One region of the Ruegeria sp. H9 genome, then DNA from elsewhere that is predicted to be linked to it. Evidence: riboswitches for the same ligand, from Rfam matches in the RefSeq annotation. Region 1 holds a riboswitch; each other region holds the start of a gene.
What was found. Region 1 has a riboswitch for cobalamin ahead of ACR0CZ_RS02615 (DUF1636 family protein). Riboswitches for the same ligand answer to the same signal wherever they lie in the genome.
Positions count from the first base shown of each region.

Region 1 (7,179 bases):
TCCCGCCCACATCTTCGCGCAGATAAGCGCCGTAGTCCTCATCCCGCAGGATTGGGAATTCGGGCAAGCCTTGCGCCCGGCGCTCTTTCAACAGCGGCACCGTCTCGGTCGTCCAATACTGGTGAACGATCGGGATACATGGCAGGTCCAGCCCCACGCGGCGCGCATTTTCGCGGGCGTAGTTGCCGGTGGCAAAGATCAGATGCTCGCAGGTGATCTCACCCTGATTGGTGGTCACTTTCCAGTGGCCATTGTCCAGCTTCTCATAAGCCTGCGCTTCGGTGTTCTGGTATACCTTGGCGCCGGCATCCCGCGCGAGCCTGGCCAATGCCATGGTAATGTCGGCGGGATTCACATAGCCGTCTTCCGTGTGCAGAATACCACCCCGAATATCTGAACTTTGATTCAGCAAGGGATGAATCTCGGCAATCTCCTCTGGCGTCAGCAGCTTACAAGGCACGCCGGCGGCTTCGGCGATCGAGATATAGGACTGGAACTCATCCCAGCGCTTTTCGGTATTAGCCACCCGCAGCTGTCCTACCTTACGCAGTCCGACCGAACTGCCCATCTTCTCTTCCACCTCGGTGTAGATGCGGATGGTTTCCATCGTCATCTTCGACACGTTGTGCGACCGCACAAAGGTCACTAGCAAACCAGCCGCATGCCACGTCGAACCCGAGGTCAGTGTGGTGCGCTCCAGCATAACGGCATCGGAACACCCATGTTCGGTTAACCCGTACAGAATTGACGCACCGACGCACCCACCTCCGACAACCACGACTTTTGCATGTGACTGCATACTGCAACTCCTTCAACTTGTGCACGACCAACCGGGGGTCGCATTGCATGAGGAAAGATCGATATGAACGCCAAGGGTCTTGAGGACCTTTGATACATCCATTGATCATGTCTCAAACGGTTGTGGCGAATTTTCACCGTGAACCGCTGGTGGGCAATTGCAAAAAGATTCACTTTGAATAAGATCAGCTAAGCCTGATCTTCGGATAGTGCTTATATAATATTGGATGTACAAACCATCACAGGTCAAATCACCTTGCTCAACAGGCCCTACGATCTTCCACCTGTAAGTTCGCTTATCAGCTTTGAGGCTGCTGCGCGGCATGTAAGCTTCAAGACCGCTGCAGAAGAGCTGAACGTCACGCCGGCCGCAATCAGCCATCAGGTCAAAGCGCTGGAAAACGAGCTGCAATGCGCGCTGTTTCTGCGCCATCATCGCGGCGTGGAACTTACTGAAAGCGGTGCTTATCTTCTTGTTGCCCTTCAACGTGGTCTGGAAGGCATCAGCGAAGCACTTGGGCAGTTGCGGCGTCAATATGACAGAAAAGGTGTGACGATCCGCTCAACCACGGCTGTCAGTTCACTTTGGCTCACCCCGCGCCTTGCGCAATTCTGGAAGCAATACGGACATGTTTCCGTGACGCAGGTCGTGACCGACCTCGGCATCGACACGTCAAAATGCGACCTAAGTATCCATTACGGCGATTCCAGTCGCGAAACGGGCATCTTCAAGACACTATTTCACGACAAGATCATGGCGCTTTGCAGCCCAAGGTTTGCGCAACAGAATCCCATCAAACGTGTTGAAGATATTGCCAGGGTCCCCCTAATTCATCTCGACGCTCCGGATACCGGCTGGACCGACTGGCGTGCCTGGACCCAGAAACTCGGCTATGAAGGCCCGCTGAATTCCGCGCATCGGGTCAACAATTACACGATTGCGCTTCAGGCCGCTCAGGACGATATGGGCGCAGTGCTGGGATGGGAGGGACTGACCTCGGAGCTGACCGCATCCGGAAAACTGGTCAGACTGTTGCCGCAAACCATCTCATCGCAACTGGATTTCTACGTGAAACTACACAACACCTCATCCGACCGAGCCAAGCTTGTGTTCAAGTGGCTCGGCCAAGCGGCTGACGGAAAGGTTTAAACTCGGCTCAGATCTGATCAGAACGAAATATCTTGGGAGCGAAGATCGAGGGTCTTACCGTTGATTTCTCGCTGTCCTGAATAAAAGCAAGAACACAAACACCGATCCGATTGAAGTTGTGACGATCCCCACCGGCAATTCTTGCGGAGCCAGCAGAAGCCTGCTGAGAATGTCAGAGCCGGTCAACAAGGCAGCACCAACCATAGCGGCGGCAGGTAGAAGGTTTTTGTGCAGGGGACCTGCGATCCCGCGTGCAATATGCGGCACCATCAGACCGACAAAACCAATCACTCCGGCTACGGAAACAAACACGGCCGTTGCCAAAGCTGCGGTGAAAAACATGCTGAACCGCAGACCCCGAACCGGCACACCCAGAGTAGCGGCAGTCAAATCCCCGGTCAGCAGCGCATCCAACCAGCGGCTGCGATAAAGCGAATAGCACAGGATCAGCAGCAGACCGATGCACACCAGCGGGAACGTCTCCCAACGGGCCAGGCCCAGCCCCCCCAGCATCCAGAAGATGACAGAATGGGCGGCGCGGCTATCACCGGCGAAGATCAGATAGTTGGTGATGGCCGAAAACAAAAACGACACAGCCAGACCCGCAAGGATCAGCTTCTCCGGTGCGCTGGTGCGAAGCCCATGAACCAGCGCCAGCACGATGCCCGACGCCACAAGACCGCCGCAAAAGGCAGCCAGAGGCAGAGTCCAGAAACCCAGAATATCTCCGGTCACGGTAATTACAAACACCGCCCCCGCTGCCGCGCCCGAGGACAGGCCGAACAGAAATGGATCGGCAAGGTCATTACGTGTGGTCGTTTGCAGCACCACGCCAACGATGCCCAGCCCGGCACCGATCACGGCTGCAAACAACGCGCGGGGCAGTCGCAGGTCGAATACGATCCTATGCAGCGGCGACATCTCTCCGTCCTGCAACCCGGTACCGCGCAATATCGCGGTGAAGGTGTCGGACAAAGGAATCGAGGTTGTGCCGTAGATCGTGGAAATCAGCAAAAGGGCGGTCAGAACGACCGCCCCCAGCAACAATGTCAGGCCCAATCGGCCCATATCAGCTCTGACCCGGATGCATCGCGCGCGCCATCTTCGAGATCGCTTCGATATTTGCCGGTCCCGGCGTCAGCTCTTCGTAGCGCAATCCGATCCAGCGTTCGTTCTTGACGGCGTCAGTCTGGGACATGACGGGATGTTCCTGCAGGAACTTGAAGGTGTCCTCGGCGCCATTGCCGGTCTGATAATCCAACAAAACCAGGAATTCCGGGTTCGATGCGGCAACGGCCTCCCACGAAGTGCGGCCCCAGCTCGTGTCCATGTCATGAGTGACGTTTTCACCACCGGCGGCTGTGATCATCGCATCGGGAATCGCGAATTTACCGGCGGTAAACGGAGCATCTGCAGGACCATCCAGAAGAAAGACGCGGGGCCTGGGCAGTTCAGCAGTCTTGGCTTCGATCGCTGCCAGCTGCTCTTTCCAGCCCGAGACCAAAGCCTCGGCCTTGTCTTCGACTTGCATCACCTTGCCCAAGCGCAACACATCGCCAAATAGAAGATCCATGCTGGCTTCGGGGCGATCCTTGTCCAGATGGACGCAGCTTTCGGTTAGAACCATGGTCTTGATTCCGAACGGTTCCAATGTATCTGGGGTCACATCACCACCCGGCTTCATGCCATAGTACCAACCGGCAAAGAACAGGTCGGGTTCAACCGCCACCAAATTTTCGACGGTCGGATATTTTGGCGCAAGCTCGGGGATGTCGCCACGCAGGGCATCAAAATCAGGGCTGGTCTTGTACCAGCCGGTGATGCCGGTCAGGCCGACGATCTTGTCCTGCAGACCCAATGCAAAGGCCATATCGGTCATGTTCATGTCATGCACAACCAGGCGCTCGGGCGCGGTATTAAAAACCAGCGGTTCGCCGCAGTTGTCTACGGTGACTTCTTGCGCAGCAGCACCGCTTGCCATGGCGGTGGCCAACGCCACGGGCCAGATGTATTTCATCTCAGTGTGTTCCTTCGACTAAGTTGAGACTGTAGTTCTTCGAATATCAAGCGCCGGGATCACGCGGCCTTCGTGGAGAAAGCAGAGGAAATCAACGCCAAAAGTTTCGCGGACTCTTTCGGGTGTCAGCACCTTGTCCACCGACCCAAACTCGATCATGCGGGTCGATTTCATCAGCGCCACGTGTGTGGCGAATTCGGGGATCATGACAAGATCGTGTACGATCATGACCACGGTGATCCCAAGCTCGGCGACCAAAGACAGCATCCGCCCTTTTGCATCAGGATCCAGATGGTTGGTCGGTTCGTCCAGAAACAGCAACGAAGGGTTCTGCGCCAAAGCACGCGCGATATGGGCACGCTGACGTTCGCCTCCGGACAGTTGGGCCATGCGCTTGTCCGCGAGATTGGCGAGACCGGTCAGGTCTAAAATCCGGTCCAGCTCTTGCGCGTGGCCTTCGGCAGAGCGGTCCGCACGGATGGGTATTTGCCCCAGCGCAACATAATCGCGTAACGCCAAGCGTCCATCGGGCAGTTCCTGCTGACCTACCACTGCAATCATGCGCGCACGCTCTTTGGCCGTGAGCTGTTTCAGACTGCGTCCTTTGATCCGAACATCGCCAAGTGCCAGCGGCTCAGCGCCGCACAACAGATTGAGAAGCGTCGTTTTCCCCGCCCCGTTCGGGCCGGCGATGGCTAGAATGGAACCCTCGTCCAACTCGAACGAGACGCCCTGCAACAGGACATCTCCGTTAAGGGCATAATACTCAAGGTTTTCGGCAATCAGAAAGGGTGGCAACGTCATTGCGATGCCCCCTGTTCGATCCGCGGCATGCGCGAGAGGGTTTTATTGGACAACGCCTGCGGGCGATCAGTGGCATTTGTCCAGCCATCCGGGCTTTCACGATACTGCGCTGCAAACTCAGCCAGCGCCTGCACCTCATCCGCGGTCTGAATGCCACCAAAAAGGTATTGCGCCTTTCCTACGGCCTGGAACCCAACCGTTCTGGGACTATCGCAGCCTGCCATGCAAGACGACGCGCGGATCGCAAAACTGCGAGGTAATTTCCCAGTCAACGCATCGCAAATTTCATCAAGGGGCAGCCCTTCAGTGCAGCTTTCGCAGACTAGAATGAAATGATCAGGCGTATCTGGCATGGTCCACTCCACTTGTTTCCAAGCGCATGCGGAAGCTGCCGACAATGTAAACACGCGATTGACGCGCCATCAAAGCCTCCTTCCAGGACGCCCCGCCCCGGGTTGGTTAAACATCTGATGGCAGGTCTCCTGACTTGCGGGTCCGCGCTCGGCCAACCTTCCCGACCCTGTGGACCAGTGGCTGTTTGACCTTGCTCACCGCTTACAGTTGCGGGGGCAGTTACGGAATTGGCACCTTTTGGCAAACCTCACCGTATTCCCTTTTCATCCCGCGGCAACACCACCGGGAACCATCAATCGATTGAGTGCCCGAGAACACCGGACACGTCAATGATAAAGTCGAAGGCGCCCAACTCTGGTCGAGGATCGAGCGCCGGCAACCACGTGTCCGAAGCACCAACCGAATGGGTAGGGCTGCGCGCCGAATTTGTCTGGCCACGGCTGTCCATAGTTGGTGTGTTTGGAAATTAGACAATCTGAGGTAAGCTGAACAAATTTAGAGGTTTAGCTTTGTCAGCGCCTTGCCCCTGTTTGATCATTGCCTGGGTTTATCCAAGGAGACGGTTCTTTGACACATGTTTCGCAAAACGCATTGCCGCCGGATATTGTTGATGATGTCATTGACCACAATCTCGAGGCCGTTGCACGGTGGAAAGGCCATCGCTTAAGGGCTCAGCATGGGCGCAGTCACGGGTGCGTGGCTGCAACATTCACCGTCAGAAACGATCTACCAGAACAGTTCCGTCACGGCCTGTTTGAACAGCCCGCTGCCTATTCAGCCGCACTTCGCTTTTCCAACGGCGCGCATCTGGATGACCGGAAATCGGATGCCCACGGGATGGCGATCAAGCTTTTTGACGTGCCTGGCCCCAAGCTGATCGACGCCGAAGCACTTGCGCATCTGGGGACCACACAACTCAGCGACGAGTTCGATTTTGTATTGGTCGATCAGGATGTGTTTCCCAGCTACGTCCCCGATGAATATGAGCGATTGGGCAGACTTGTCGCCACATTACAAGCGGTCCAGCACGCGATCAAAGGGCGACGAAAATGGAGCCTTAGGTTGATCACCAAAGGGCTGCGCGCAGGATTTCGCGCCTTCCTCACTCGTGAAGGCAAGCGTCAGTTTCGCGTCGCGAGTGATTTCGCCTCGAACTATATGCACTCGCCTTTTGAGGTCCATTTCTGGTCGACAACACCGTATCGGCTGGGCCCCGATCTAACAGTCCGATACCTGGCCCGCAGCGCTAAACCAAAAGTTCCGGCACATCCGTTAGACGACCCAGATGGGATCGGTCAGTGTTTGCGGCAAGACGTGGCCGATGGAGATAATCACTTCGAGCTGTGTGTGATTGAGCCCCCGCGCCCGGCCGACGAGTTCGATGTGCTAGACAATCGCATCCGGTGGGCATGCGATCCGCAACCAGATGCACCTCTTGATCCGTACCATCATACCGTCACGCCCGTGGCGGATATCACGATTCCCAAAGGTGCAGAATTTGATCCGCAGAATGGCGACGCGATGAGCTTCTCGCCCTGGCGTGTCACGGCAGATCACGAACCTTTAGGACCGATTAATGCGATCCGGCTCAGAACCTATCTTAGCCTGGCCCGCGCCCGGTTCCCGAACCGATGACCAAACGGAGATGTATTGATGCTGGACGTTGATGATCTGATCAAACTCGGATTCAAGATCTCCCCACCCGTTACGAGTTATTTGGCCGCGATCAGGCTTGCAAACGCCGCGAAGATCCACCGACCGCGGCCCTATACAATGGGCACAGACTACACGACATGGCCCGGCGTGTTTTCCCATCGCTGGATCGGTCGGCATACGACGCCAGAAGACCTCTCACCCGTCCTGCCGTCGGAAAGCGAAGTTGCTGATCTCTTTCGCCGACGGACACAAATGGATGGCAGCCCGCTTACCTTGATGTGCCCGCAAGGATCGACACTATTGTTTATCTCGGCCGCACAATGGTTTACCGACAGTTTCCTTCGCACCTTTGGGGCGAAAGGACCGGTTGATCAGACGGATTCGAACCACGAAGTCGATC
Region 1 covers NZ_JBQFNX010000001.1:584,799-591,977, forward strand. Annotated here, with positions in the region: gene ACR0CZ_RS02590 (GcvT family protein) at 1-799, opposite strand, end outside; gene ACR0CZ_RS02595 (LysR substrate-binding domain-containing protein) at 1,055-1,948, shown strand; gene ACR0CZ_RS02600 (iron ABC transporter permease) at 2,003-3,016, opposite strand; gene ACR0CZ_RS02605 (ABC transporter substrate-binding protein) at 3,018-3,965, opposite strand; gene ACR0CZ_RS02610 (ABC transporter ATP-binding protein) at 3,984-4,769, opposite strand; gene ACR0CZ_RS02615 (DUF1636 family protein) at 4,766-5,122, opposite strand; cobalamin riboswitch at 5,225-5,432, opposite strand; gene ACR0CZ_RS02620 (catalase family protein) at 5,691-6,758, shown strand; gene ACR0CZ_RS02625 (peroxidase family protein) at 6,777-7,179, shown strand, end outside.

Region 2 (7,179 bases), 440 kb from region 1:
TTGCTGCTGCCCTGGTTGTTTCCCGATCGCTGGCCGGTTTACATGCTGATTGCGGCCACAATCCTGGTGATGCTGGTGCTGCGCCTGCCTCGTTTTTCGTCGGGTCTGGGTGCAACTTTGCATGGTGTGGATCGTACGTCCTACGGCGACTTTCTGCTCGCCCTGTCAGTTGGGCTATGCTTTCTGCTAGCCGGGGAAAACACGCTGTTCTACATCCTGCCAATCGCCGTTCTAACACTGGCGGATGCAGCCGCTGCGCTTGCCGGGACTACGTATGGAACCAAACGCTACGTGGTAGAAGATGGCGACAAGAGCTTAGAAGGGTCCGTGGTGTTTTTTGTCGTAACGCTATTGGTTGCGATCATCTGCTTCTTGTTCTTATCGAAACTCCCGCCATCTAACATCATGATGTTGTGCCTTATGGTTGCGGCTTTTGGCACATTGGTCGAGGCACAAAGCTGGCGCGGGTTTGACAACCTGTTCCTGCCGCTTGGCTTGTTGATTTTCCTAAACGGCCACTATTTCAGCTCTTTGGCAGAGCTCGCGCTGTTGGCCGCCATGTTCTTTGCCGCCCTTGCCAGTTTTGGCGTGGTGGGAACCAAACTGGGCCTGACCAAACATGCGACCCGTGTGTATGTTGTCGCGGTTTTTTTGCTGCTGGCCGCCGCAAAACTGCAGAACACAGTACTGCCGATCATGGTTCTTGCCGCACATGGCTGGGCGCGTACCGCTTCTCCTTGTGACAGTAAGTACCCCGATCTGGATATCATAGCCGCCTTGGGGCTTTTGGGGTTCGGTTGGCTTGCGGCTGGAAATGCAACGGGATGGGATGCGGTTTCCTTTTTTGGGCTCAGCGCGATGGGGCTGGCTATGGGCCTCACCGCTGTAGCGCTGCGTCCCATTCCTATTGTGATACCCATTGCTGCGGCTGTCCTGTTTCTTATTCGGACATGGGCTGTTTCCCAGAATTCTGAACAGTCGAACTGGGCCGAGCCGCTGACGGTACTGGCCCTGTTCTCATTAGCTTGTTCAGTCGCTGCGCCGTTACTCCGACCACATTGGTTCGAAAAAGATAGGGTGCTCAGGCTGACGCTATTGGCCCTCGCGCCGCCGTTGCTTTATTACGTTTGGATCGTTGCTGGATCGCTAAGTGCTGGGTTCTTTGCCGGAGTTTTTTCATGACCAAAGAGAACATCAGAACGGCGGATGCAAAGCTGACCGTTTATCTGAACGGTCCGAACTGGGAAGGCGCGCGCGCCGCGACCTTCGGCGATTTTTCCTGCAAAACGCCCGAAGCCGGTGCCGAAATCCTGCGCAAAGGGATCGAGAGGGTGCAAGACGCAGGCCTGGATCGCATCATCGGGCCGATGTCAGGCGATACCTGGCACAGTTACCGGTTCGTCTCGGATAGCGACGGGTCCGCTCCGTTCCTGATGGAGCCTACCAACAAACTTCATGAGCCGGGGGTTTTCCAGTCGGCAGGATTTACAGAGATCAGCCGGTATTTTTCGGCCCGGGTGCCGTTGCGGACCGCCGCTGGATCAGCACCGCCAGTAACCGATGGTTTTGTCGTGGAAGAATGGGATGGAACAGACCCCGAGGCCCTGTTTCGTCAGGTCTTCAAACTTTCAACCCGTGCGTTCTCAAACAACGCGTTCTACAAACCGATTGCCGAGGCAGATTTTCTGGCCATGTATATGCCAGTTGTGCCGATGATGAAGCCCGACCTGATCCTTTTTGCGCGCCGCCATGACGGGACATTGGCCGGGTTTCTGTTTGGCATTCCCAATTATGCCGAAGGCCCCAATCCGGCATCCGCAATCCTCAAGACCTATGCAAGCCTCGAACCGGGCGCCGGACGGCATCTGGCTCACCGGTTTCACAAGGCGGCGCTCAGGATGGGGTACGAAACCGCCATTCATGCGCTGATCCATGATGACAACACCTCCGCCGAGCGCAGTGCAGCGGAAGGCGCGACAATATTCCGGCGCTATACTTTGCTTGGACGGAAGCTGAATGGCTGACCTGCTGTCCCAATTCGCCGCAGCGGTTAAACGGGTTCCTGACCGGACAGCCATAGTGGACGGCAAAGGCTGCGAGATCACCTTTCAAACCCTGCACACGCGCGTTCAGCACTTGGCAGGTCGGTGGCAGGACAAGGGTATCCGGTCAGGTGATCGTGTGTTGTTGGCCATGCCTGTCAACACGGACCTATATGCGAGTCTGGCTGCGCTTTGGACCCTTGGCGCAACCGCTGTCTTACCAGAGCCAGCCTTAGGGCTGGCCGGTCTGCGCCACGCCGCCCGAACAACGAAGCCAAAAGCGTTCTGTGCAGCGGGTGCGTATTCTTTGCTGAAGTTTCTGGTTCCGGATCTCTGGGCCCTGCCCCTGCTGACGCCTGGTAAAAGCCGTAGCAACCCGGTGGCGCAAAAGGTACAACCGGACGATATCGCCCTTATTTCCTTTACCTCTGGTACAACTGGCCAGCCCAAAGCCATTCCGCGCTCGCACGCGTTTTTGATGGCGCAGTACGATGCCATCGCACCCCTCCTCGACAGCCGCAAGGCCGAGCGCGATCTGGTGGCCTTTCCGGTGTTCACCCTGATCAATCTGGCGGCCGGGCGCACAAGTGTTCTACCCAACTGGAGGTTCAGCAAGCCGGACCGCCTGTCGACTGTGCAGTTGGAAAGCTGGCTCCAAACGCAACAGATCACCCGGGCCCTCATCCCACCATCGCTATGTGAAAAACTGGTTCAATCCGACGATACCGGTCCGTTGCACACGGTGTTTACCGGCGGCGGTCCGGTGTTTCCGAGTCTTGTCGAGGCGTTGAGAACCCGGCACAGCCTGTCAGTTGTGTGCGTCTATGGGTCGACCGAGGCTGAACCGATTGCCCATCTTGACGCCGCGGATATCACGGTGAAGGATCACCGCGACATGGCTGTTGGAAGGGGTCTTCTTGTGGGATACCCGGTGCCCGAAATCACGCTCCGCATCCGCGACAATGAAATTCAGGTCGCCGGCGCACATGTGAATGACGGGTATTTGAACCCGACCCACTCAAAGAACAACAAAATCAAGGAAGGTGACGTCATTTGGCACCGGACCGGTGACGCTGGCGCGCTGGATGATGACGGGCGTTTATGGTTATGGGGGCGCGTCGGGTCCGAAATTGAAGTCTTTTCAGGTACGCTCTTCCCCTTTGCTATCGAAGTCGCGGCACAGCGATGGCCAGGTGTAGATCGATGCGCGCTCGTCAATACCAAAGCAGGCCCCACACTTTGCGTCCAAGGTTCCGCGGATCACATCGACGATTGGACTAAATCTGCGCTTGGTTTTGACGTTCCAAATGTGATTTCGATTAAGCACATTCCTATGGACAAGCGTCATGCCTCCAAAGTCGATCGTACGAAACTTACACGCATAATAGAAACCTGACGCAATATGGCTCGTAGGCCACTGAGCCTGCCCAACTCATCGCTCCCGTCGCTGTGCGCGTTAACAGAGGACTGAGTGTAGCGACGAAGTCATTGTTTTAGAATTTCCAATCAAAACCTGCACACCTTGGTCAGGGGAAATCTGCAATTGCCAGTTACATCTGGCCGCATGAAACATATAATCGCAGATACACTGTTAGGGTGCGCCCCGGCGAACGGTTGATACCCATGTCATTGCACAAAGATGTTCGGCTTGACGCGTCATCCAAATCCGTCCCAAACCTCAAGCGTTTCTAACCCAGAACTACTAGCCGGCTTTCTTCTATGCTGCTGCAAGAATCTCAATTAAGCTCACGCACACAATCACGACTAATAACTGCGCGCTCGCGAATTTTGCTGCTCTGCATTTTAAATTGAATAAGCTGTTGTAATGCGTCGATGAACATAAAAGATTGAAATAGAGTTCTCTTGGCTCGGTAGCTTCAGATACCCAGGAGAAACGAGTATGGGGAAAGCAGATATGACAAAACCTACTTCCGCTCAGAAAAAACTTTCGGAACGGTTACCAGTTTATCTATCGTTGGCCTGTATCATATGCAGCTACCTTGTCTCCGCCGCTTCATTGCAAGCTTCTGAGCTTCCCTGGATCAAACTAGATAGAGAGGTTCAGGCGCCATCGGGCGCCAAATCACTCTGCAAAGATTATTCGTGGGCGTGCGCGAATACTCGTACTTCTGGTCTGCCAGAAGCGCAGGAGAAACAGATCGTTAAAGCGATTAACTTGCGCGTCAATCGGAGGATCCGCGCCGTTTCGGATCAAAACCAATACGGGACAAAGGAATACTGGACGCTACCAATGCAGGGGTCAGGGGATTGCGAAGATTTCGCTTTGCAAAAGAAGTTTGAACTAATGCAGAACGGCTTGGATCCTACGAAGCTACTTATTGCAACTGTCTTAGACACCAATCGCAGTGGCCATGCAGTTTTAGTTTATCGCTCGAGTGAAGGCGATTTGATTCTGGACAATGTCACCAACAGGATCAAATCGTGGAAGGAAACGAGGTATCTTTTCCTACGAATACAGGACCCAAATCACCCTGATCGTTGGGTACAGGTTTCTAGCGGCTAAAAACAATGTGGCGCGCCCTCGAGACGCGCCACAATAAAATTTTGGTCCTGCGGCTACTGGTTGTTTCGCGGCAACCCAAGTTTAGGACACCGCTTCAAACTTTGGTCAAGCTTTCGCAGCGTTGTACAAACGCGGAGTCACCAGACCTGTACTGTTCAAACCGCGCATCGCCTTGGCTGCCGCAAGCACTGCCAGATCAGCAATCGGCTCAATGACAATTACCAGCATATAAGCACCGCCAAAGGACAGAACCGACGCCATGGTTTCTGCGCCGAAACCCTGGCCGTAGAAGGCCCAGAACCCAACCCATGCGACTACTCCTCCCTGATACGTCGCACTTAGGGCAAGAGCTTGGCCATATTTGAGGTCAACATATGCTGTGCCGGGTGCGATGATGCGGCTGGCCAGTGCTTGTAGCGCAAATAGCGGCACCAGCAGAGTGGTCAGGTTGATGAAGTACTGCGGAAGATCGAACGGGGCAAAAAACACACCCTGAATCAGGAGACCAGCTGCCAATCCAAAAGCCGCGGGTGCAGCACCGAGAAGCAGAAACAGCGTCGACCCCAGGATGAAGTGGACTTCAGAGACACCAACCGGGAAATGCGGCAGGACTTCGAAGAAAAGGAAAACCCCAACAGTGGCGAGCACCGAGCGCATAACAAAAGATGCAGGTCCATTCGCTCGCAATGTGGAAAACGTTTCTTTCGCTGCGTAAGTAGCCGCACCTGCGGCGGTAACATAGGAAAGCGCGATTTTGGCACCATTCACGATGCCCGGTTCGATATGCATGTTCTTTCTCCCTACCGCCTCACCCGGCGGCTTGTCAGGTTGAATCGACCGTAAGGCCGACAGGTTCAGTCTGGGCATAGCCCGGCGCTTTACGGCAGGTCTCCTGACTCGCGGGTGCTCGCTCCGCCAACCTTCCCGGTTCCATTACGAACCAGTGGTGTCTTGGCATCGCTCTCCGCTCACAGTTGCGGGGGCAGTTACGGAATTGGCGCCATTGAAAACACCGAACCGTATTCCCTTTTAATCCTTTTGGCTTCAGCCATCAGGAACCGAAAACAATTCACCGCTACAATGGCGGCTTCGCCTGTGTCAATTGTCTTTGCGACCTATTCCAATGTAAACTCGACCGAAGCAGGATTCACGCAACCGGTCACTTGATCGACAGGGTAAACCAAGCGTTACCTGAAACCTCTTGAAGCTCTAGCTGCTAGAGGCTTTAAGATTCGGATTAATTCGCGATAGTGCGATCCAAATACGTTAAACTTGTGAACCAGGACGAGACCTATGCTTACAAGGCGCCATTTCATTCAATCCACCACAGCGCTGTTCTCGGCGTCTGCGGCCAGTCCATTGATCGCCAAAACCTGGCCAACCGCATCGCAGAAGACCTATTGGGACAGTCAGGTCACGCCAATTGGTTACGATCCAATGACCTCAAATCCGTGGGGTGTTCATGACCGTTTTTTACCAAGACGCGTCGCGGCAAATGATGGTTTGGTTCCAGGTGACATCCATGTGGATGCCGTCGCGCGCTATCTCTATCATATCGAAGAAGACGGGACCGCAATGCGCTATGGCGTAGCGATCGCGCGTGGGAATCTTTACGAGCCCGGCACCTATGTTATCCGCCGAAAGGTCGAATGGCCACACTGGACACCAACCGCTTCAATGATCGAGCGCAACCCCGAATACGCGGAATTCCGGAATGGCATGGAGCCCGGGCCGAATAATGCTCTCGGCTCTCGTGCCCTTTATCTATACGTTGGAGACCGAGACACATATCTCAGAATTCACGGCACGCCTGAGCCAAGAAGCATCGGCGGTCGCGCAAGTTCTGGATGTGTGCGAATGATCATGGCTCATATCAATGACCTCTACCCAAACGTGAAAACCGGCTCGACCGCTTTCCTATACTCGGCCGAAGATAGCGTCACAGCCCGCTCATAAATTTTGGGCAGCGTAGGTGGACGTCGCTGCCCTCATTTCGATCAGGCGTCGCGCGCAATGCAGATCGGAGCGCCATTCGTCGCGCGCAATGGTACCAATGTCGTCTCGACAGGTCCGCTGTGCTCATACCAAAAGCAATTATCTTCTGGCAAAAGGCGTGCCGTGGTCAAATCCTGCGCCGGCCCTGCCAGCGCTACCACCGAATCTGGCACGTTGCCTGGTTCAAGTGCTTTGCTTTTGGCCCCAGTGAACTGGGCTGAGCAACCAGCCGTAATCGAGACTAACGTGATGGTAATGGCGATCCGTTTCTGCATTGATCTGTTCCAAATTTTTTGCGTCATCTGCAATTGGATTGCATCCACACGGCCGGCCCGCAAGACGAAATGAACTAACAATATCGCAGGCAAAGAACCCGGATGAAAAAAATATAAAAGGTATTGAAGCTCTAGTTACTGTAGGAACTATTTACAAAGGACCATAGAGATTCTTGAGGTCCAATCATGTCATCCGATACCCATAGCCACGACCATGGCCACGAAAACAAACATGGTCACCACGCATGCGGTAGTGGCGGGTGTGGCGACATCGCCCCCGCCGGTCCAATTCCTGAAGGTGGTAGAAGCTTTCAGGTCTCTGGCCTTGATTGCGCCGAAGAGG
Region 2 covers NZ_JBQFNX010000001.1:1,028,186-1,035,364, reverse strand. Annotated here, with positions in the region: gene ACR0CZ_RS04835 (hypothetical protein) at 1-1,182, shown strand, start outside; gene ACR0CZ_RS04830 (hypothetical protein) at 1,179-2,024, shown strand; gene ACR0CZ_RS04825 (AMP-binding protein) at 2,017-3,438, shown strand; gene ACR0CZ_RS04820 (transglutaminase-like cysteine peptidase) at 3,943-4,566, shown strand; gene ACR0CZ_RS04815 (energy-coupling factor ABC transporter permease) at 4,672-5,355, opposite strand; cobalamin riboswitch at 5,432-5,644, opposite strand; gene ACR0CZ_RS04810 (L,D-transpeptidase) at 5,860-6,522, shown strand; gene ACR0CZ_RS04805 (hypothetical protein) at 6,564-6,863, opposite strand; gene ACR0CZ_RS04800 (heavy metal translocating P-type ATPase) at 7,023-7,179, shown strand, end outside.
Region 2: it holds a riboswitch for cobalamin, as region 1 does, so the genes downstream of both, ACR0CZ_RS04815 (energy-coupling factor ABC transporter permease) here and ACR0CZ_RS02615 (DUF1636 family protein) in region 1, are expected to answer to the same signal.

Region 3 (7,179 bases), 190 kb from region 1:
TTGGATCAGACGCCCCGATCGATCTTGCCGATCCTCAGCGCACGGGCTTCAACTTCGATGTCCTGCATGGCGTCACCTACCAGATCGATCTTTCGCAACCGGCGCGGTTCGATACGCTCGGTCGAGTGATTGATCCGGCATTTTCCCGCATACGCAACCTGGAATTCGATGGGCAGCCGATTGCGCCTGACCAGAGTTTCCTTGTCGCCACCAATAACTACCGCGCCAATGGCGGTGGTCATTTTCCAATTGCGCGACAAGCCCGTATGATTGACCTGCCTCAGATCAGCATACAGGATATTCTATGCAAATACGTCGCTGGCACACTGCCCGCCGACCCACTTGCGCATGCACCGCGCCCCTTTTCTTTTGTACCAAACCAAAGGCAGGGCGCGATCCTGACAACGGGGCCGCGCGCGCTACACCATGTTGCAGAGCTTGCTGAGTATCATCCACGCATTCTGCCCGACGATGCGGATGGTTTCATGCGTATTCATCTGACCTTCTGACGGGTTGCCATTTTCAGGGGATGCACCTATATCGGCTCTGAGAGGTTGGCGCGGGCGAGCGCCTCGCCAACCTGGTCAGGTCCGGAAGGAAGCAGCCACAACGAGCCCCGCTTGGGTCGATGTCCAACCTCTCACTTAGAACCTATCAGCCGCAGGAGGGCGTTTATGATTGTAGCAAAAACCCTTCGGGCAGACCGGTTCTGATCCTTTCCGATCAACTGATTGCCTGAACACGTCGCCGGCGGATGCGCGATTGCCATTCGACAGGATTGCTGTTTCTGATCACAGGCAGACCAATGTTACTTTCCTTATCGGACCTCGGATGGTCCTCTCATTTCGCGGCTCAGCATACGGCTGATCCGTCACTTCTTCCGTATCGCATCTCGGCAGTACACCGGGATCGACTGATCGGGCTGAGCCCTGAAGGTGAATCGCCTTTGTTATCTCCGGATCAATCAACCGGTGCATATGCCGTCGGAGATTGGGTTCTGGTGGATGAAAACAAACGAATACGCCGTATGCTTGACCGGCGAAGCCAGCTTCAACGCCGAGCGGCAGGTACCGGAGCTGCAGCGCAGTTGATCGCTGCAAATGTAGACGTGCTGTTCATCGTCAGTTCCTGCAACGCCGATTTTAATCTGCCACGATTGGAGCGGTATCTTGCGCTGGCGCATCAGGCAGGCTGCTATCCGGTGGTCGTTCTGACCAAATCGGACATGTGCGATGATCCGAGCCTTTATGTAGATCAAGCCCAATCGCTCGCCCCGTTTCTGACGGTACTTGCGGTCAACGCGCTGGATCACGGCGATCTCGAACAAGTTCTGTCGTGGTGTCCGAAAGGACAAACCAGCGCCTTGCTTGGATCATCCGGCGTTGGGAAAACGACGCTCGCCAACGGGATGACGGGGCAGGATCAGGCCACCGCAGGTATCCGTGAAGATGATGCGCGCGGCAGGCACACAACAACTGCACGCGCCTTGCATCGCATGCGCAACGGCGGTTGGCTGATCGATACGCCCGGCATGCGCGCGTTACGTCTGCTAGATGCGCAAGAGGGGTTGGATGAGGTGTTCTCGGACATCTCAAACCTCAGCCTGAATTGCCGCTTCTCGGATTGTCAGCACGAGACCGAGCCCGGATGTGCGGTGCAGGCGGCAATCGACGCTGGTACGCTTGATCCCGCGCGGCTGGACCGCTGGCGCAAGCTGCGGCGCGAAGACCAACACAATTCCGCTTCGGTGGCGCAGGCCCGCGCCCGCGACAAGGCGTTCGGCAAGATGGTGCGCAGCGTGATGCACGAGAAAAAATCCCGTAAAGGGCTATAACGAAGCTGGGCAACGGCCTACCGGTGCCCAGCGCTATCAGGCGATCAGCCTAGGCCAGACTGCCGCATTCCGTCTTGCGAATGCACCGATATGGCCGATCTTGGATACTCCGAATTCGCTTGGTGCAAGCAGATGGCGCCCGGCTTTGGGTCCATGGAGATCGGCAAGACGCCAGACAGCATCCGGCGGCACCATTTCATCATCTGCGAAGGTAAACAGATCGACACGTTTGCCCAAGTCTTCCCAGCGGGCGACGGGCAGTGTCGTGCCGATCTCTGGCACATAGCTTTTGGGGGCGGTGCACCATTTGCGCCATTGCCAATAGACTTGGGCAGGCAGGTCCGATCCAAACCCGACCAACCGTCCGGGCAGGTAGCCAAGCGCCTTGACCACCAGCGGCGCGTGACCAAACCAGAACAACGCCGCCAAAGCGCGATAAGGCCAAGGGTGATCCGCCAGCGTTACCAGACCCGAACAGACACAGATCATCCTGTCAATCTGATCGATATCGGGTTGGATCGGGCCAAACATTCCGCCCAAGGAATGACCGATGCTCCATAGCTTGGCCTGCGGAAACCGTCGGCGCATCTCGGCCCGGGCGGATGGAATGTCGATCAACGCCCAATCGGCCATGGTGACATTTGACCGCTTTTGCGAACCCACCAAAGAGTGACCAAAATCCCGGTAATCGTAAGTCAGGCAGGCCATGCCCTGTTCTTCGGCGAGCCATCGGGCGAAGTACTGATAGTAATCCCTCGGCACCCCAGTCGCACCGTTTATGACGACCACCTTTTCGGGGTCGGCAACCGGACGGTAAAGCCGCGCCGACAACATTGCCGGGCCGGACGGGATTTGAAAATCCTCGGTCACAACCGCCTGCTGCGTGTCCAACATGGTGCCCTCCAATACCGACTGAACTGATCAGTTCACCCGAAGCGCCTCAAGTCAAGGTTGACGTGACTGGACCATACGTCACTTGCCTGACGCAATCTTCTTGACTCGGGCACGGCGCAGCCGCTAGCCATGTCGCGATGGTTCTCGCGCCCAATCGGGCCGGGATGAAAAGGGAACACGGTGCGGTTCTGCCCGGATAAATCCGGAAAGAACCTAGTCCGAGACTGCCCCCGCAACTGTAAGCGGAGAGCAATGCCGAGATACCACTGGCCTCGAAGGCTGGGAAGGTCGGCAAAGCGATGACCCGCAAGTCAGGAGACCTGCCATCGGATGTAGAACCGAAACTCGGGCGGGGTGTCCGGGACGGGTTTGATCGTGCTCCGCACGGACCAACCTGTACCACGCCCTCGCCCTGCGCGCGGAGGGCGCATTGATGATCTGGAAGACTAAAACGCACGAATTCGCGGCGACCGTGTGCCAACGTACTGGGGCAACCTGCCCCGCACTGGCGCAAATGGCGCGGGCTCTGACGCAGGCCATGTCCGCCACAAAACCGGTCACGAAATCTGAGTTTGAGATTGAAGGCACCATAGATCTGTCGCACTGCCCGGAAGGATGCACCGCCCGCTTTCGCGCCCAATGCGACCAGATACGTGTATTCTGCGGAACCGATCCTGAAATCGATACCGGCCGGCTGGATGACTACGCAGACATGATGTTCGGAACCGAGTACCGCAGCCTACCCGCACACCTGCTAAGGAATCCTCCTTGCGCCATGCTTGAGGCTTCGCTTCTGGTGCAGCACAACGGTGGCGAAATCTCGCCACATGTTGGTGTCTAAGCCGTCAAACGGCTTGAACACGGGCCGGTTCAACGGCCCAAAGCATCTGGGCATTTGTCTCGACTGCGCAAGGACGCACCGTACGCAATCGCTTCAATGCCGCCTCAGGCCGTTCACCGCATTCAACCATCAGACGCAGAACCACCATCCCGGATCGGCCACAGCCACCACGGCAATGCACTAGCACACGGCCACCACCTGACAACGCCTGACGTGCGGTCGCGCCAACGCGGGGCCAGCGGTCCAAAATCTCTTTGGGTGGCGTGCCAAAATCTTCGATCGGCAAATGCACCCATCTGCTGGCACGCCCCTGAATATCAGCGCCAAAATTCCGCGCACCATCCTGAATCATCTCGACCTCAGTGGTCATCGAGATCACAAGTCCCGGCTTCCAGTCTGCGATAAGATCAAGGTCTTCTGTATACGTTCCTCCACGCCCAGGCATCGAGGACAAGGCCAAGGTGCCTCCGCCAACCTGCAACGCATAAACCACCAGTTGCGACATAATCTCCCCCCAAACAAACTTCACCCAACAACATACTGGTCCAGTAAATAGAATAGAGTGGATTTTAGCCGCATACCCACGCATTCCAAAATGAAAATCGTCCCGGCCGGCTGTGGACGCGGGCGGCGGGGGCCTCTACGCTGCGGCGTAACGCGAATCCGACAGAGCAGACATGACCGAGACGCCCAGCCCCGCCTACCAGGTTCTTGCCCGCAAATACCGCCCCGAAACCTTTGCCGATCTAGTCGGTCAGGACGCCATGGTGCGCACTCTGAAAAACGCCTTCGAGGCGGACCGGATCGCGCAGGCCTTCATCATGACCGGCATCCGCGGTACCGGCAAGACGACGACCGCTCGGATCATAGCCAAGGGTATGAACTGCATCGGTCCCGATGGCAGCGGCGGCCCTACCACCGAACCCTGCGGTCAATGTGAACACTGCGTAGCCATCATGGAGGGCCGCCATGTCGATGTGATGGAGATGGACGCCGCCAGCCGCACCGGTGTCAATGACATCCGCGAGATCATCGACAGCGTCCGCTATCGCGCTGCATCCGCGCGCTACAAGATCTATATCATCGACGAGGTTCACATGCTGTCGACCAGCGCTTTCAACGCGCTGCTCAAGACGCTGGAAGAACCCCCCGAACACGTGAAGTTCATCTTTGCCACCACCGAGATTCGCAAGGTCCCGGTGACCGTCTTGTCCCGTTGCCAGCGCTTTGATCTGCGCCGGATCGAGCCGGAGGATATGATCGGACTGCTTCGCAAAATTGCAGGTGCCGAAGGGGCACAGATTGCCGAGGATGCGTTATCGTTGATCACCCGGGCCGCCGAGGGATCGGCGCGCGATGCGACCTCACTGCTGGATCAGGCGATCTCGCACGGGGCCGGTGAAACCAGCGCGGATCAGGTGCGCGCGATGCTGGGGCTGGCCGATCGGGGCCGGGTGCTGGATCTGATGGATATGATCCTGCGCGGCGATGCTGCAGGCGCGTTGACCGAGCTGAGCGGGCAATATGCCGAAGGGGCTGATCCACTCGCCGTCTTACGCGATCTGGCTGAAATCACGCATTGGGTTTCGGTGGTCAAGATCACCCCGGATGCCGCCGAAGATCCCACCGTTTCCCCCGACGAACGCGCCCGAGGTCAACAAATGGCCGAGGCTCTGCCCATGCGAGTCCTTACACGCATGTGGCAAATGCTGCTGAAAGCGCTCGAGGAAGTTTCCGCCGCACCCAACGCAATGATGGCTGCGGAAATGGCCGTGATCCGCCTGACCCATGTGGCCGACTTGCCTAGCCCGGAGGAGCTGATCAAGCGTCTGCAAGATACGCCTCCGCCGCCCAATGGTGGCCCCGGCAAGGGAATCGGTGCGCCGGGACATGCTCCTGCCGCGCCACAGGCTGTGGCCCGATCGGCCTATGCCGCATCGGGAATCGGCGGCAACGCAGGCGGGCCAACGGCCGCGCTGGCCCAGGATGTGCAGGCAGCGCTGGCACGCTATCCAACATTTGAACATGTGGTCGAACTGATCCGAGCCAACCGGGATGTGAAGTTGTTGGTCGAGGTCGAAAACGGCGTGCGTCTGGTATCCTACCAACCGGGCAGGATCGAGTTCGCCCCAACCGACAACGCCCCGACCGACCTGTCACAACGATTGGGCGCGTCGCTGCAGCGTTGGACGGGCAACCGGTGGGCCGTTTCTATTGTCGCTGAGGGCAACGCACCGACCATTGCCGAGGTACGGGACGCTGCAGACTTGGCACTGAAGGCCGAGGCTGAACAGCATCCTCTGGTGCAAGCAGTGCTGACTCATTTCCCGAAAGCGCGGATCAAGAGCATCGAAACCGCAGAACAACGCGCCGCTCAAGTCGAAACCGAAGCCCTGCCCGAGGTCGAAGACGAATGGGACCCGTTTGAAGAGGACTGACTTTCGAGCATAAGCGCACCTCAACCAAATGCTCCCGCACCCGCCACGGGCCATCGGCTGACGCCGATACCCCTGAGCGGCTTTGGGCCCGGCAGCCCGCCTTGCGCGCTGCCGGGCCCAACGGGAGGAAAGGTCTTGCCAAAGACCTTGACGACGGGCGGGAGTATCCTGACCTCTTGTGCCGCGCGGTTACGCTTCGTATCTAGGCCACAAATCGAGTGACAGGAGATTACCGATGCTAAAAGGTTTAGGCGGCCTGGGTGACATGGCCAAGATGATGAAATCCGCGCAGGATCTGCAGACCAAGATGACTGACATGCAGGAAGAGCTGAACACCATCATGGTTGTCGGCGAATCCGGTGCCGGGCTGGTCAAGGCCACCGCGACCGCCAAGGGCGAGTTGAAAGGTCTGGATATCGACCCGTCGATCTTTAACGGTGACGATAAGGAAGTAGTCGAAGACCTCATCCTCGCCGCGATCAAGGACGCCCAAACCAAGGCGCAGGAACGTTCGCAGGCAGAAATGGCCAAGCTGACCGAAAGCATGGGCCTGCCCGCAGACATCAAGCTGCCGTTCTGATACACCCTCCTGACGGATCTATGGCCGGGGCGTGTTTCCCTGGCCCAATTGCGAGGGTCTCACGGTGAGTTCGAACAGTGACATCGACAATCTGATCGACCTGATGGCCAAGCTGCCCGGTCTCGGCCCCCGCTCGGCCCGCCGCGCAGTCCTGCACCTGATCCGCAAACGCGCCCTGCTGCTGACGCCGCTTTCTGACGCCATGCAGCAGGTAGCCGTAACTGCCCGTGAATGCCTGAACTGCGGCAATGTGGGCACCACTGATATCTGCGACATCTGCAATGATGAGGCCCGCGCAACCGGAGAACTGTGCGTAGTCGAAGACGTCGCAGATCTTTGGGCGATGGAGCGCGCCGGGGTCTTCAAGGGCCGCTATCACGTTTTGGGCGGCACGTTGTCGGCTTTGGACGGAGTCGGCCCGGATGAATTGCGCATCCCCCGGTTGAAGGACCGGGTTGTGGCCGAGAGTATCACCGAGATCATCCTCGCCCTGAACGCCACCGTCGATGGTCAGACCACCGCCCACTACATCGCGGATCAGTTGGAGGGGCAGGTTCGTCTGACATCCCTGGCACAAGGTGTGCCGATTGGG
Region 3 covers NZ_JBQFNX010000001.1:772,801-779,979, reverse strand. Annotated here, with positions in the region: gene ACR0CZ_RS03570 (bifunctional 2',3'-cyclic-nucleotide 2'-phosphodiesterase/3'-nucleotidase) at 1-509, shown strand, start outside; RNA gene ffs (signal recognition particle sRNA small type) at 548-646, shown strand; gene rsgA (ribosome small subunit-dependent GTPase A) at 806-1,834, shown strand; gene ACR0CZ_RS03555 (serine aminopeptidase domain-containing protein) at 1,871-2,728, opposite strand; cobalamin riboswitch at 2,850-3,070, shown strand; gene ACR0CZ_RS03550 (hypothetical protein) at 3,162-3,569, shown strand; gene ACR0CZ_RS03545 (phosphatase domain-containing protein) at 3,574-4,074, opposite strand; gene ACR0CZ_RS03540 (DNA polymerase III subunit gamma/tau) at 4,247-6,007, shown strand; gene ACR0CZ_RS03535 (YbaB/EbfC family nucleoid-associated protein) at 6,243-6,587, shown strand; gene recR (recombination mediator RecR) at 6,652-7,179, shown strand, end outside.
Region 3: it holds a riboswitch for cobalamin, as region 1 does, so the genes downstream of both, ACR0CZ_RS03550 (hypothetical protein) here and ACR0CZ_RS02615 (DUF1636 family protein) in region 1, are expected to answer to the same signal.

Region 4 (7,179 bases), 1.1 Mb from region 1:
TCGTCGCCCAGAATCCAGCGATATCGGTCGAATATCTGGTGACCGGCACGGCCGATATCGACCGACGCGTCCGAGCCACGCCAGAAGCGTTCGACGTTGTCGTTTCCAGCGCGATGGACCTGCAACTGAAGCTCGCGAATGACGGATATGCGCTGGCGCTTAATGATCTTCCGCACCCCCCTTGGGCGCAATGGCATCAAAGCCTGTTCGCCTTCACTTCGGAACCCGCAACCATCGTTGTCAACCGCACCGCGTTCGAAGGACAACCAATGCCGCAAACGCGGCAGGAACTGATCGAAGCGCTGCGTGCCCGCCCGGATGATTTTCGGGGCAAAGTCGGCACTTATGACGTGCGCCAGTCGGGATTGGGCTATTTGTTCGCGACGCAGGACGCCCGCGCCTCGGAGACCTATTGGCGACTGATGGAGGTATTGGGCGGCCTGGATGTGCGGCTTTATTGTTGTTCGGGCGACATGATTAACGACCTGGCGGATGGTACAATCGCGGTGGCCTACAACGTGCTTGGCAGTTATGCGGCGGTACGAACAGAAGGAAAGGATGCCCTTCAGATCATTCTGCCTTCGGATTTTCAGACGACGATGATGCGAACCGCCATGGTAACTGGCAAAAGCCGCTTGCCGGAGGAAGCGGAAACCTTTGTCCGGCACCTGACCACGCTGAATCCGGAATCACTGGCAGCACTGCCACTTCTGGACACGCAGGACTCCACGACCGAAAGCGCAGCGATAGCGCTGGACCCTGCGTTGTTGACGTTCCTCGATACGCTGAAGCGCAGAAAGTTCCTGTCTGCCTGGGAAAGTGCCGCTATTCAAAGATGATCGGACTTAGACAACAACCCTATCCGTCATCGCTGAACTTGTTGCTTAACACTGTTGACGCTGGAAGACACTAGCCAGCCTGGGTTACGTCGCACGAATCTATAATCAGAAAAATGATCTCGGCTCAAAGTTTCTCGACGGCCACCTGCGCCCCCATGATGGCCTTGAGCCGCAGCCCCGCAGAATTTGCCCCGAGGAATTCGTGGAACGCACGCATCACGTCATCTTTCCACCAACCGCGCCTGTGATAATCGTCAAGCATGATTACGCCGCCTTCGATCATCTTGGGCAGCAAAGCATCCAGATCCGTTTTTACGCCCTCGTAGGAATGGTCGCCGTCCAAATAGGCAAACCCGATGCTCTGATCTTCAAACAGGCTTAGCGCCGGTCGCGAATAGTCGCGAATGATCGAAATTTGCCCCTTGGCGATCTCGGTGCTGTATTTACCCGTTACTGCATCGTAGATCCGATCCATATCCTTTTGCGTGCGCGCTCCGGCAAGCGAAGCACCGCCATCCGGGTCTTGCTGTACTTGCCAGGGATCGATGAGGCACAATTTCGAGGGTTGCAGCTCTTCCAGCAGAATCCGCGAAAATTCGCCCTTCCAAACGCCAATTTCAACGCTCAACCGTCCATGCGGCATGGTCTTGAGCATTTCGCGCCGCAGGGAATCCTTCCGCTCGCGCTGCTCAGCTTGCTTCTTGCGGCGATCCTCAGCAGATACAGCTTCACCCATAGACGTCTTCTCCGGTTGAGGAATTTTGCAACGCTTCAACCAGATCAACCCAATCCGGTCTGGCTCTCAATTCTTCGGCTTTCGACCTGTGCCACTCACATGCTTTATGATGAAGGTCTGCCAATAGCGGATCTGCCATCATCTCAGCTTTGATGTCGTGCATAGCCGGCATGTGTTCCAGAATTGAGCGATCCTCAACATCATTGTGGTTCATCATGAGCCAGTATTTGAGCCCTTGATCCTGCCCCACATGATTGGTGCGCCCACGGTCGCGCTTGACCAAAAAGCTATCAGTGCTGCGCACAGCATAATGATGAATGCGCGCGAATTTATGGCTGAAACCACGCCATGCTTTCCATTTCACTTGGTCTGCTGGGTACAGGTTCCCGCCCGAATCCCGCCACAACACGCCTTCGTATGGCGTGTCAGGGTTCGGTGCATCTTCTGGATTGATCCTGGGACGATGGGCGCGAAAACGGCTGAATTTTCCGTTGTTGCGGAACAGCGTTTTGAACCCTTTGGTCCGATGATGCGGATAGCCGTCTTCGGTGGCGGCCAGAAAGAAAGTCTCAGGTACGGGTCGATCAACGAAATCGTTCTGACCCGCGTTTCCGAACATGCGCCAGCAGATCGAGATCGCGTCCGCCACGCCGCTGGCCTCAACGAGGCTTCTTATATCACTATTGGGCAAACGGATATTGATATACTCGTCCACATCCAAACTGAGAATCCAATCCGATGACAGATAGCTTGGGTGACTCCGCGCAAGCGAAAATGCACGAACCTGCGGCGCGGCGCGCGGACCCAGTCTGTTTCGTTGGTGGTGAGCCCAGCCAAGCGCTTGCAACCGTTCGCCCATGGCATCGGTACCATCAGCGCAATCATTGGTATAAATCAGAATGTCATCAAAGCCGATTGCGTGGTTGTAGGCCACCCAATCGATCATGAAAGGCCCTTCGTTTTTCATCGTTGTTACGATGAGAAAGGTCTCATTCGTCATAAGTTGTTCTCTTGCCTGTGCCGGTGTCGGACTCCTGTCGACCTATTTAGAATAGCACCAGAATTTTGTCCAACCAGGTCGCCAGACAGCCGCAATGCTTGCCGATTAATCGATCTACCGATTCTGCGGGATCACCTCATAACCCGGTTCTTCTGGCTCGTCGTCCAGCATCTCGGTTGGGAACCCTGGCGCCTGGATCTCCAGTCCGGTCGCGTCCTCTAGCCGCCTGATGATGTTCGGGGACAGTTCACGCTCACCATATCGCGCGATGCCATCTTCGAAAATCTTGATCATCAATGGGTTTATCTCCAGAGGAACTCCGGCACGGTCGGCGACCTCCTGAAACAGACCGATATCTTTTTTCACCAGATCCATGGTGAAGGAAATATCGCGCGAGCCGTTCAGGATGACCTGACTTTCGGTCTCGTGCACGAAGGATGTGCCTGACGATATCTTGATCGCTTCATAGGTGGTTCCAAGGTCCATACCGGCGGCCTTGGCTGTCACCAATGCCTCGGCGCAGGTGATCAGGTTGGCGGTAGCCAGATAATTGGTCAACACCTTCAGAACAGAGGCCGAGCCCAGATCGCCCGTGTGCAAAATGCGCCGCCCCATGGTGGTCAGGAATGGCAGGATACGTTCAAAAGTCTCACGATCACAGCCTGCGAAGATCGAGATATTACCCGTCGCTGCCCGGTGACATCCGCCGGAAACCGGGCAATCCACCGCTGCGCCGCCTCGTTCGATGACCATTGCGCCAAGGCGTTTGACTTCGGCTTCGTCAGTGGTCGACATTTCCATCCAGATTTTGCCAGGGCCGACCTCTGGCAACATTTCCTGCATCACCGCATCCGAGGCCGCAGGAGAAGGCAAACAGGTTATAACAGCATCGCAATCGCGCATCAGTTGCGCCGGGCTTTTGGCGGCTTTGGCACCCTTGGCGACGAATTCGGTCACCAGATCCGGGTTCAGGTCATGAACCGTCAGATCGATACCGTTTCGTAGCAGCGATCCAGATAGCTTGCCCCCTACATTCCCCAGCCCGATAAACCCTACTTTCATGCGCGGTATCCTCCTGTTCGCATCTTGCTGCCATGCCAGCACGTCGTTGCAGAAGTATCATGCCGCCCAGCGACTCCGACAGGTCGCTTTTTATCCGCTTTTTCACGGATCGGCGCGACTCGCTTGACAAGCAACCCTGCCCTGCCGCATGTCCCTTTCGTTGGTGTCTGCGAGAGCAGATGAAAAGGGAATGCGTCAGCGGTTTTTGCCGTCAAACGCAGCCGCCCCCGCGACCGTGACCGGAGAGGGTGCCCAAAGCCACTGGCAGTATGGCCGGGAAGGCGGGACATCCGACAGAGGCCTCCTCTGACATCCGCAAGCCGGGAGACCTGCCAACGCCCGAAGATGAAACCGGACGGGGTGTTCCGGTGTGGGGCTGTGATCGGCCCGCATGAAACCCCGTCCCCCACGAAGAGGATTTGGGGGGATGAGAGACATGACCGAGACCGCACCGGTCGAACTGCTGGTTTGCACTACCTGCCGTCGCGGGCTGCCTGTCGAGGATGACGCCCAGCGCCCCGGCACGTTGCTGCACAAGGCGCTTGAACAGGCGGGCCTGCCCGAAGGCATTACCTTGAAAGCTGTGGAATGCCTGTCGAATTGCGATGAAGGCTGCTCGATCGTGCTACGCGGAGGACCGGATCGCTGGACTTTCGTGTATGAGCATCTGAACGAGATCGACCATGTTGAAACCATCGTCGAAGGCGCAGCCAAATACCTCGCCACCGAGGACGGTTTGGTCAAATGGCGCGAACGTCCCGAACATTTCCGCAAAAACTGTGCGGCCCGCATTCCCCCGATTGGAGCCCTGAAATGAGCAATCTCGAGAAACTCCCCGTCACTGTGATCACCGGCTTTTTGGGCTCGGGCAAAACCACTTTGGTGAGACACCTGATGCAGAACCCGCAGGGCAAGCGTCTGGCGGTGGTCGTCAACGAATTCGGCGATGTCGGCGTCGATGGCGATATCCTGAAGTCCTGCGCCATTCCTGATTGCCCCGCAGAAAACATCATGGAACTGGCCAATGGTTGCATCTGCTGCACCGTGGCCGATGATTTCATCCCGACCATTGAAGCCCTGATGGCACTAGAGCCGCGCCCCGATCACATCCTGATCGAAACCTCCGGTCTTGCCCTGCCAAAACCGCTGCTGAAGGCGTTCGACTGGCCCGATATCCGCTCGAAAATCACCGTCGATGGCGTGATTGCTCTGGCCGATGCCGAGGCCGTGGCCGCTGGTCGGTTCGCTCCGAATGTCGAGGCGGTGGATGCGCAACGCATGGCAGATGACTCGATTGATCATGAAACTCCCTTGTCCGAGGTGTTCGAGGATCAGATTTCCTGCGCCGACATCATTCTGCTGACCAAGCCCGATCTGGCTGGCCCGGAAGGCGTTGCGAAAGCGAAAGAGATCATCGCCGCCGAAGCGCCCCGCCCCATGCCCGTGGTCGAAGTGGCCGAGGGTGCCGTGGACGTCCGCGTCGTGCTGGGTCTAGAAGCCGCGGCCGAGGATGACATGGACGCGCGTCCCAGCCATCACGACGGCCATCACGATCACGAGCATGACGATTTCGAAAGCATCATCGTTGAACTGCCCGAGCAAACCGATCCGATTGATCTGGTCGCCAAGATTGAACGATTGGCCAACGAGTTGAATATCCTGCGCGTCAAAGGCTATGCCGCCGTTCAGGGCAAGCCCATGCGCCTACTGGTTCAGGCCGTCGGTGCGCGCGTGCGTCACCAATATGACCGCCTGTGGGAGCCCGGCGAAGACCGTCGCTCGCGCCTTGTGGTCATTGCCGAGCATGACGATATCAAAGAGGCCGAGATCCGCGATATCCTCGTGGGTGTAACCGAGGCTGCCGAGTAAGACTTATGCACGTCGTCTTCCGCGAAAGCCATGGGCTCGAAGAAACCGAGACCCCGACCGATCTGGGTCAGAGCCCGGCGGACCTGGTGGTGCTGTCCTTTTCCGACAGTGACCTTGGCGCTTTCGCGGCGGGATGGCATCGTGGAGGTGGGCCTGAAGGACGCATGCCAACGATGCGGCTGGCCAATCTGACGGCGCTGAAGCATCCCCTCTCAGTCGACACATATGTCGAGCAGACACTGGAGGGCGCAAAGGGCATCCTGATCCGTCTGATCGGTGGAGTGCCCTATTGGGCGTACGGCTTGCAGCAGGTTCTGGCGCTGGCGCAGGCCAAAGGGATTGCACTGGCCGTACTGCCCGCAGACGGTCGCGAGGATACGCGGCTGGATGATTACTCTACCCTGCCTGTCTCGACCCTGCGGCGGCTGGCGCATCTGTGCGACACCGGCGGTGAGGTCGCGGCGCAGGCCGCTCTGGCGCAGATGGCACTGGCTGCGGGGTTGTATGCAGGTCCGGTCATGGGCGCCAAGACCATCCCCGAATGCGGTGCCTGGTGCCCAGATCACGGCGTGATCCCTGCAGAAAACGCTCTGCCCGGTGATGCGAAACGTATCATCGTAACCTTCTATCGTGCTTATCTGACCTCGGCGGACACAGCCCCAATCGCAGCGCTGATCCGCAGCTTGCGCGCGCGAGGTTTTGAGGCCGTCGGCCTGTTTGCCCCGTCGCTCAAAGCACCAAATGCCGCCGATTGGCTGCGCGAGACTATTGTAGCGCTGAAGCCTTCGGCAATCGTCAACGCCACCTCATTCTCAGGCAAGGGCGCATCAGGCACCTCACCTCTCGATGTGGCAGAGGTGCCGGTCTTTCAGGTGGCGCTGGCCACCTCACGCCGCAAAGCGTGGGCCGAAGCGGAACGTGGCCTTTCACCAGCTGATCTTGCCATGCATGTGGTCCTTCCGGAAGTGGACGGGCGGATCAACGCGGGCATCGTATCCTTCAAAGAGCCGGGCAAACGCGACCCGCATCTCGAGTATTCTCGCTTCGCTCATCGGGCTGAACCCGAACGGATCGAAGCCATCATCAACCGCGTCTCCGGCTGGCTGAACCTTCACGACAAACCCAAAGCGGAGCAGGTTCCGGCGCTGGTACTATCGACCTATCCCGGCAAAGACTGGCAGATGGCACATGCAGTGGGTCTGGATGCGCTGGCCTCGGCTGAGGCAATGTTGCTCGATCTGCAAGGCGAAGGGTATGACACCGCGCCTACCGAACCGATTGCTGAAACTCTTCTTGATGCCCGGATTTCATGGCCGCTAGAGGATTATCAGGCGGCGCTGGCGGCGCTGCCGGAAACACTCCGCGCCGATCTCAATAAGGTTTGGGGCACTCCCGAAGACGACCCTGCTTTCACAAATGGCGCGTTCCATTTCACGGCACTGCGTCGCGGAAAGGCTCTGATCGCGCTGCAGCCCGAGCGCGGCACACCCGAACTGCGCGATGACGACTATCACGATCTGTCGCGCACACCGCGCCACGCCTACGTCGCCTTTTACTTGTGGCTGCGCAAAGGATTGGTCGCGGATGCGCTGATCCATATCGGCGCACATGGCACGCTGGAATGGTTGCCGGGAAAATCAGTCGCCTTGTGCAACGAATGTTGGCCCGAGGCG
Region 4 covers NZ_JBQFNX010000001.1:1,685,450-1,692,628, reverse strand. Annotated here, with positions in the region: gene ACR0CZ_RS08140 (ABC transporter substrate-binding protein) at 1-839, shown strand, start outside; gene ACR0CZ_RS08135 (class I SAM-dependent methyltransferase) at 964-1,575, opposite strand; gene ACR0CZ_RS08130 (glycosyltransferase family 2 protein) at 1,568-2,575, opposite strand; gene ACR0CZ_RS08125 (NAD(P)-dependent oxidoreductase) at 2,690-3,676, opposite strand; cobalamin riboswitch at 3,782-3,988, shown strand; gene ACR0CZ_RS08120 (DUF1636 family protein) at 4,074-4,454, shown strand; gene cobW (cobalamin biosynthesis protein CobW) at 4,451-5,506, shown strand; gene cobN (cobaltochelatase subunit CobN) at 5,512-7,179, shown strand, end outside.
Region 4: it holds a riboswitch for cobalamin, as region 1 does, so the genes downstream of both, ACR0CZ_RS08120 (DUF1636 family protein) here and ACR0CZ_RS02615 (DUF1636 family protein) in region 1, are expected to answer to the same signal.